Mastigocladopsis repens PCC 10914: one gene and its partner. The protein of the gene in region 1 binds, or shares a complex with, the protein of each later gene. Links are inferred from orthologs where the notes say so. Each region holds a gene or a part of one and is shown in the gene's direction. Other genes may lie near its edges.

Region 1 (4,958 bases):
GGCAGTTGTTTACTAAGCTCAAAGTTTACGCTGGACCCACTCATCCCCACACAGCACAGAAACCAAAAGAGTTGAATATTCAGACAATTCCAGGAGCACAAGACTAATGCAAGCAACAGATAACAATAGCGGTCGTGCCATGTACTGGGGTACAGGTCGCCGTAAATCCGCAATAGCGCGGGTACGCCTGATTCCCGGAACCGGACAAATGATTGTCAATGGTAAACCAGGAGATCTTTACTTCCAGTTCAACCCCAACTACATCTCCGTTGCCAAAGCCCCCTTAGAAACTCTGGGTCTGGAAAACGAATACGATATTTTAGTAAAAGCTGAAGGGGGCGGCTTAACCGGACAATCAGATGCCGTTCGTCTGGGAGTCGCTCGCGCCCTATGCCAACTTGACCCACAGAACCGCTCACCATTAAAAACCGAAGGATACCTCACTCGTGATCCACGGGCAAAAGAGCGGAAAAAATATGGTTTGCACAAGGCTCGGAAAGCACCTCAGTACTCCAAGCGTTAAAAGCTATCCCCTGAGTACCGAGTTATGAGTAGGTTAACGAGTTAGTCTATTTAGGCACTCATGGCTCGGAACTTTTTTAGTGCTGATGGCTGAAAGCTAGAAGTTATAATATGTATAGATAGACCACAAAAGGAAAAATGGCTAAACCAGAGATTCATCCCCAGTGGTATCCAGAGGCAAAAGTTTACTGCAACGGTCAACATGTCATGACCGTCGGCTCCACTAAGCCAGAACTGCACGTAGATGTTTGGTCTGGAAACCACCCCTTTTACACAGGTACTCAGAAGATTATCGACACCGAAGGTCGCGTAGAACGCTTCATGCGTAAATACGGCATGATGGAAGGCGGTCAATCCAAAGGCGGCAGAAAGAAAAAGTAGCGGGCTGGCTTTAGCTGTTAACGACGACCCTGCATCAGCTGGGTCGATTGTTGTATTTAATGCTCAAGCCAATTTGCTATTTTTTAAGGAGCGCTGCATTCGTCATGGCTGAAACATATCTGCTGGAGAAATTAAAATCCGTTGAACAAACTTTTAATGAATTGACTCGTCGCCTTGCCGACCCCGATACTGCCAAAAACCCTGATGAGTATCAAACAGTCGCAAAGGCACGCTCTTCTTTGGAAGAAGTCGTAAATACCTATGAAACTTGGAAGACAGCCCAAGACGAATTAATAGGGGCGCGTCAGGTGCTAAAAGAAGCTCAAGGAGATCCAGAACTCCAAGAAATGGCAGCCTTGGAAGTTCAAGAACTTGAGCAAAAAATAGAATACCTAGAAAATCGCCTGAAGATATTGCTCCTACCGCGTGACCCCAATGATGATAAAAACATCATGCTGGAAATTCGTGCGGGTACAGGCGGTGATGAAGCAAGTATCTGGGCGGGTGACTTAGTACGTATGTACTCACGATATACTGATGTCCAGGGTTGGAAAGTGAAGCTAGTGAGCGAATCCCTGGCGGAAATGGGCGGCTTCAAAGAAGCAATTTTGGAAATTCAGGGTGACAACGTTTACAGCAAGCTGAAGTTTGAAGCTGGCGTGCATCGGGTACAGCGCGTACCTGTTACGGAAGCTGGGGGAAGAGTTCACACTTCTACAGCAACTGTAGCGATCATGCCAGAAGTGGATGACGTAGAAATCCACATCGACCCGAAGGATATTGAAATGAGTACAGCTCGTTCCGGCGGTGCTGGTGGACAAAACGTCAACAAGGTAGAAACAGCGGCTGACTTGTTTCACAAACCCACTGGTATCCGCATTTTCTGTACCGAAGAACGCAGCCAGTTGCAAAACAAAGAACGGGCAATGCAAATCTTGCGGGCAAAGTTGTATGAAATGAAGTTACGCGAACAACAGGAAGCTGTGACTTCTATGCGGCGATCGCAAGTAGGTACAGGGTCGCGTTCTGAAAAGATTCGCACTTATAACTACAAAGATAACCGCGTCACCGACCATCGTTTAGGTCAAAACTACTCGCTCAATTCATTTCTTGAAGGCGAACTTGAAGGCGTTATTCAGGCTTGTATTTCTCAAGACCAGCAAGAACGCTTAGCGGAACTTGCCACTTCTGGGGCTAGCAGTTAATCTTTGAGGTCGTTAGAGTTAGTTGTTAATTATGAGTTTTCTTACCATTAACAACTAACCACTTGGCTTTCAATATCTTGGAAGACCGCTTGTTGTGTTGTTTCCTCTAACACACACAGGCGGTTTTCTAATGTCTTATGGAGTGCATTATCGATATTTTTGGGATATGGATAATAAGCAAATTCGTACTGCATGATATGATTCAAGTGACGCCATTCCGTCAAAGTTAGGCAGCGCTCAATTAACTTTTCTACTTCTATTTGCCAACGAGTAAAAATCCTGTAGCTAAAAAAACCACTGCATACGTTACCCTTTTCGTCCCAGTAAGAAATACACACTTGATGCTTTAAGCAGCGGATTTTCTTAATTTCTTTTACCTTACAGCCTTGTGCTTGCAGTGCTTCTTTAGCCTCAGCTTTGGAAAAGTGCCATTTTTCTGGTTTAATTTTATTAGCAGCAATTAAGCCTTGACCTCTACGATGATATCGACGAATCTTCCGTGAATAGCGAACCATAATGCGCCTTTTCTGTTACCTGCAAATCTACCTAAAACCTCAATACTTCTGACGCACCCAGTTCGTTAATTTAGAAACTTAAGTTTTAATATTAAAACTTAAGTAATACATTACTACTTAAACAGAAGGCTGTCAACAGACAACTAAACTTGTAATAATGCAAGTAAACTTGTAATTAAAGTTGAGTAGTAACCCAGCAGTGAATACAGAAAGCAGACAAAAACTGATTGAAATCATCAAGCTAGCTCGTGGTTCGATGAGTCAGCGAGGTTTTGGCAAACTGTTGGGAGTTTCTGCGACTGCAGTTCAGATGTGGGAAAAGGGCGTTAAGGTGCCAGATACAGAAAATTTGGCTCAAATTGCAGCACGAGCAGGCTATACATTGGAGGAGCTACTCTGCTGTTTAGAAGGTAAGCCAGTACCAGAAGCTTCAGATTTAAGTTTGATTCTTAGGCAAATCAATCATTTGCCTCTTAGCCAAGTGGCTCAAATAGTTCAAGCTGGGGCAGCTAGGTTGGCTGCTGCGGCAGAAGCATTAGGCGATGAAGCGAAAGCTAGTTAGAACACTAGTTAAATTGTCAGTTGTCTTTTAAAGATGTGTTTTAAAGAATTTTTCTATCGCTTTGGCGTAGCATCACCAAACTTAATTAAAAGAGCAATAGCAATACTGACCACCAAAATTATTGTCATACTTAAAGCTGAACCAAATCCCCAATTTTGAGTAGATCCAAGAAACTGGTTATAAACCAACCGCGCCGCCGTCATGCTGGAAGCACCGCCAAGTAATTCTGGATTGATAAAATCGCCAAATGCTGTAATGAACACCAAAAAAGAAGCTGCAGCAATTCCCGTGAAAGTTTGTGGTACAGTGACTTTCCAAAAAGTTTGGACGGGATTTGCGCCTAAATCAGCTGCGGCTTCTAGCAAACGCTTATCTAGTTTTTCTAGAGCAGCGTATAAAATCAAAACCATATACGGCAACAAGCTATAGCTCATGCCAATTAAGACAGCTGGACTGGTGTTAAGGACATCTAAAGTCGGTAAGCTTAAACTGCTGAGTATGCTGTTGAGTAACCCAGTAGGACGGAGAATTGTTATCCAAGCATAAGAGCGAAGTAAGGAAGAAGTCCACAAAGGCAAGACAAAGCCAATGAGGAGCAAATTTCGCCATCGCCAAGGCGCTATCTGAGCAATCCAATAGGCAACAGGGAAACCCAAGATTAAACAAATCATTGTGGAGCTGAGTGCAAAAAAGAGCGATCGCCCTATGACTTGCAGGTATAAGGGATCAAGTATCCGAATGTAATTATCGAACCCATTGGGATTGACGATATCCCCAGGTCGAATATTTGATACTAAACTCAACTCAAAAATGATTAGTGTTGGTAACACTAGCAAAAGCAACATCCAAATTCCAGCAGGTGCTAGCAATGCCAAAGGTTGTAACCTGCTTAACCGTGGACGAGGCAATTTTGACGCAGCAACATCATTTGGGGGATGTAGATCAGGATGAGGAATTTGAGTAGACACAAACCTATATAACTAAATAAAAAATTGGTATTAGCTGGCTGCAGTCAGGAATTTTTGCTGAAAATACTGCCGATACAACTGACAAGTGGGTGTAACTTTGTTGTTATCTAACTTAATTAACCCCATACTGCTTAACTTGTAAGCAAAGACAGATTCTAATTGCACGGGTTCAGTAGCATTCATCACCCTATGAAGAGCGAGCGCTAATTCCGGCTGTGCTTGCAAAGTTGCCCAATGACGCTGCAGATGATGAGAATAAATGCCGACAGATGTGGAAGCATTTTGCAGCAGTTCCGCCAGAGTGACCTCTCCACGACTAAGGTGATAGAGTGCAAGGTGTACTAGTGCAGGATGTCCTCCCACCATGTCCATGAGTAGTCTTGCTTCCTCTCCATCTGTCCAGTTGAGACCAAAGCACTGCGCTAACTGTTCCACCTGATCTAAACACAAACAAGTTAACTGAATCGGTAGTCCTACATTGAAAGGTGACTGATGAAGCTGTAGGGGAACATAAATTTCGGTCGAGTGAACCACAACAAGGCGTAGCTTTTGCCAGATGGGCAATCTTTTGGAGTCTTCGTACCAGGAACGCAACAAAGGTAAAAATTCTTTTGCTACTTGCGGATGCTCAAAAATTTGATTCACCTCGTCCAGAGCCAAGACCACAGGTGAGTCAATTTGCTCCAGCACATGACTTCGCAAATACATTGAGCAACTCACTTTGCTGCCAATATCATCATCCCAACAGTCGTCTAATCTTGGTTCAAGCTGCAACTGACGGGAGACGTTGGCACACAGCCAACGC
Region 2 (3,672 bases), 5.2 Mb from region 1 along the record:
CACAGTCAATTAGCCAAAAGGATACTATAACTAAAACTAGTTGGATCTGTGTGCAAACCCAACCAATTGTCGGACTTAATTTCAGAAGAGTATTAATGCGAGGAGAAGTCATGAATTTATTAGTTCGCTGGGGCACAACATTAACTTTAGTGGGGAGTACTCTGCTGGCAACAGTTTTTAGCGGAAATGCTCCAGTGCTCGCATTGACAGAACAACAAATTAAAGAAAAATTAGACCCAGTACCTGTGTTTTTGATTACTAACAACCAAGGTGTCCCTCTCACTCGTACTGTGCCTAACAATGGGCAAAATGCACAAAAGAAAGAAGCCACGGTGACAGACGTTTTTATGAGTGGGCAGGAGGCTCAGGCTTTTATCAACCAACTGCGGAACGTGCAAGGCAAAAACCCGAAAATGGCAGAAATGTTAAAAAGCCTGCAAGTGACACCAGTACCCTTGGGAATGATTTATCAGAGACTTCGAGATAATGCTAAAAAACCAGACAGCCTCGTGTTTGCTTTTAATCCTGGAAAGCAGGATATAGAAGGGGCTATGGCATTGCTACGCCAAAGCGGTAAAGAAGTCAAGCAGTTCCCCAGTGTACCGATTTTTATCGTTAGGTCGCCAGAAAAGGGGTATGTTTCTGTCAAACGGAAAACTGACAATAAGGAAGTTATTCCTCTGTTCTTAAGTCAAAAAGACGCCCAAGGTTTGTTGAACCAAGTGAAACAACAAGTTCCTAAGGCTGACATTCAGGTGGTGGACATAGACGGAATCATTCAAACATTGCGAGCAAAAAATGATCCATGGCTAAACCAAGTTACCATAGTCCCCTCTTCTGAAACTATGCAGTATATCGTTAGCAAGCAAAATAATGCACCCAAACCCGCTGCACCTGCTGCTCCCAAGAAATAATAAAATTATGCCTTAAGATAGAGGCATGGCGGATAAGCAGTCATCGGTCACTGGTTTACAACTTTGGCAGTGGCGTAACGCGGCAATTCAAGCTGCGATCGCCACTGGCGTTTCACCTGCTGAGGTAGATTGGTTACTACAAGAGGTCGCTGGGTTAGACCGTTTGGCATTGCGTATAGAATCATTCAAAGACTGGAGTCAGATTCCTTTGGAGTTATCTCTAGGGGATTTGGACAAACTCTGGCAGCGACGATTAAATGAACACTTGCCAGTACAGTATGTTGTAGGAGCTACTCCCTGGCGAAAGTATAAAATTGCTGTGTCAAACGCGGTTTTAATTCCCAGACCAGAAACAGAGGACTTGATCGATTTAGCTGTCGCTGCTGCTAGTGAAAGTGGGACGACACCGTTTTTAGAGCAAGGACACTGGGCTGACTTGGGAACTGGTAGTGGCGCGATCGCGATTGGACTGGCAGATGTTTTCAATTCAGCAAGCATTCACGCTGTCGATTACAGTCACGAAGCTCTTGTCGTCGCAATGTCAAACGCCCGAAATTCAGGTTTTGGGGAGCGCATTCAATTTTATCAAGGTTCTTGGTGGGAGCCTCTAGAATCGTTGAAGGGTCAGTTCAGTGGAATGGTGTCGAACCCACCTTATATACCCACCAACATCATACCTACCCTACAACTTGAAGTCGTTAACCATGAACCACATCTAGCTTTAGACGGTGGTGTTGATGGCTTAGATTGTATCCGCCATTTGGTAGAACTTTCCCCCACCTATTTACAACCAGGTGGGGTTTGGCTCATAGAGATGATGGCAGGACAAGCAGATGCCGTGCGAGAAATGTTGCAAAATCAAGGTAGTTATTGCAACATCCAGATTCATCGAGATTTAGCTGGCATTGAGCGCTTTGCTCTGGCATTTAAAAAAAGATAGACGAAAGAAATTGACACTCTCACCTTCACAGGCGAAGCCTGTGAAGGGAGATTCTTGCTTCAACAGGTTTTTCTAGCCCACTGTGGTATAACGAGTTAAAAGCTCTCCCACCGGCACTGACCCCGACAGATTCCCCTCCACAAGCATCTGTTTTACTACCACGGGCTGCCCGACCGCAGTCACAAAATACTTATTCTGATGTATCGTTTGTCTGATTCACAACATTCGACCCCCCTGTTCATCAGGTATTTCTTTTTGGTGATGCGAGTTGTCTGGTGGAGAAACACCAATCTTGCCTAACCCTAACTTTTTTGGTGGCAAGTATATTCTACTACACCAAGGTATTGCGAAGCCATGTTTTTTATTGGTCGCAATTCATCTCACCCTTAAGGCGAAGCCTGTAACGGGAGTCCTCTTGCTTCATTAAGATAGACAAATTTTTGCAATCTTCTTTCTTCTTTCTTCACTTTTTAAAGATGACCCAAGTTTCCTTAGACGCCCTTGTGGCTGGCGTACGTGCTGGTCAATTAGTAAGCTTTCCCACAGATACTGTTCCCGCACTGGCAGCTTTACCAGAACAAGGAGCATTAATTTATGCAGCGAAGCAGCGCAGTCAGGATAAACCCTTAATATTAATGGCAGCAAGTGCTGAAGAAATCTGGTCTTTTGTCACAGGTCGTGGCAATGAGTATGAAATTTGGCAAAGAGTTGCAAAGAAATATTGGCCAGGAGCACTAACTTTGGTATTGCCTGCTTCAGCAAGGGTACCAAAAGCGATGAATTCCGTTTCTGATGAAGATTTTGACCCCCAGAAGGACAAGCCTACTCACCCCATGACAATAGGGATTCGAGTGCCTAACTCCAGGATTGCCCAAACTATTTTGACGCAAACAGGTCCTCTGGCAACCACTAGCGCCAATTTATCAGGTCAACCCCCCTTACAAACGATGGCAGAGATTGAGGCACAGTTTCCCCATGTTTTGACTTTAGCGGCGACGGAATTTAAAGATGAGAGACACGGGATTGGTCTGCCTTCCACTGTTGTAAAATGGACTGAAAAGAATTGGCAAATTTTACGGCAAGGTGCTATAAAGGTAGAGTTTTAAGCCTTGAATTCAGCAGCTAGGGCATTATTTTCTGCATAAGGGGCGTTGCGCCAAGGGCAATTATCGTTTTTGTCGAAGAGCTTATAAACCTATAAAAGGGTGCATCTGAAGGCAGGCAACTCTGAGTTCAGCAAACTCAACTTATTTACAGCGGTTTTCTGTAAGGTGGGCATTGCTTACCAATATCTCAAATGCCTATCACATAAGCTTTTACGGGCAATGCCACCCTACAATTTGTGGTTGAATTTTTTGAAAAGCGCTGTAAGCAGGCTTGGTTTGTCAAATGCTCCCGAACAATTCAGTACTGGGAGTAAGGCACATCGCAGTGCTCTCTACTGAGTACTGTGTGTAAATAATTCCAAAGTTTCCTCTTCTGAAACTGACTCAGAAACAGAAGAATCTTCACCTGTAGCTAGAAATTCAGGATTGGAGGACTGTGTTGGAAAGTGGTGAAATAGGAACTCCGAAGCTTTGTTTTGCGCCTCTAGGGTTAATTAAAAAGGTGATAATTGCCAGATTATGAATTGGAGCAACTGGGTATATCTAGGAGCAGGACTAGCATTGGGGGTAAGTCTTCGTGGGTTATTTGCGCGGCGGGGGGTGTCTTCTAGCTCATCCACAGTATCGTCAGTAGAAGAACAACAGGCTGTACCAGCACTCCTGCAACAGATGAAGGAAACGCAGCTAGCCTATCAAATGGCACGAGAAATGA

Evidence for each region. The genes of interacting proteins can lie anywhere in the genome.
Region 2: the proteins of prfA (region 1) and prmC are in contact, whole or in part, in a crystal structure (PDB 2B3T), measured with the Escherichia coli proteins. The link is inferred for Mastigocladopsis repens PCC 10914 from one-to-one orthologs.

What each region holds. Positions count from the first base shown.
Region 1 is NZ_JH992901.1:616,669-621,626, forward strand. The notes cover bases 257-3,057. They hold prfA (peptide chain release factor 1), read left to right. Parts: upstream 257-1,007; coding sequence 1,008-2,108; downstream 2,109-3,057. Other genes in these bases: rpsI (30S ribosomal protein S9), read left to right, coding at 257-523; rpmE (50S ribosomal protein L31), read left to right, coding at 661-903; MAS10914_RS0104920 (hypothetical protein), read right to left, coding at 2,156-2,623; MAS10914_RS0104925 (helix-turn-helix domain-containing protein), read left to right, coding at 2,823-3,057. Outside these bases: rplM (50S ribosomal protein L13), read left to right, coding at 1-107; more of rpsI, read left to right, coding at 107-256; more of MAS10914_RS0104925, read left to right, coding at 3,058-3,185; MAS10914_RS0104930 (ABC transporter permease), read right to left, coding at 3,239-4,153; MAS10914_RS35320 (AAA-like domain-containing protein), read right to left, coding at 4,184-4,958. UniProt on the Escherichia coli protein: Peptide chain release factor 1 directs the termination of translation in response to the peptide chain termination codons UAG and UAA.
Region 2 is NZ_JH992901.1:5,866,291-5,869,962, forward strand. The notes cover bases 1-2,896. They hold prmC (peptide chain release factor N(5)-glutamine methyltransferase), read left to right. Parts: upstream 1-939; coding sequence 940-1,854; downstream 1,855-2,896. Other genes in these bases: MAS10914_RS0128065 (Tic22 family protein), read left to right, coding at 111-914; MAS10914_RS0128075 (L-threonylcarbamoyladenylate synthase), read left to right, coding at 2,331-2,896. In the rest of the region: more of MAS10914_RS0128075, read left to right, coding at 2,897-2,960; MAS10914_RS0128080 (sensor histidine kinase), read left to right, coding at 3,480-3,672. UniProt on the Escherichia coli protein: Methylates the class 1 translation termination release factors RF1/PrfA and RF2/PrfB on the glutamine residue of the universally conserved GGQ motif, i.e. on 'Gln-235' in RF1 and on 'Gln-252' in RF2.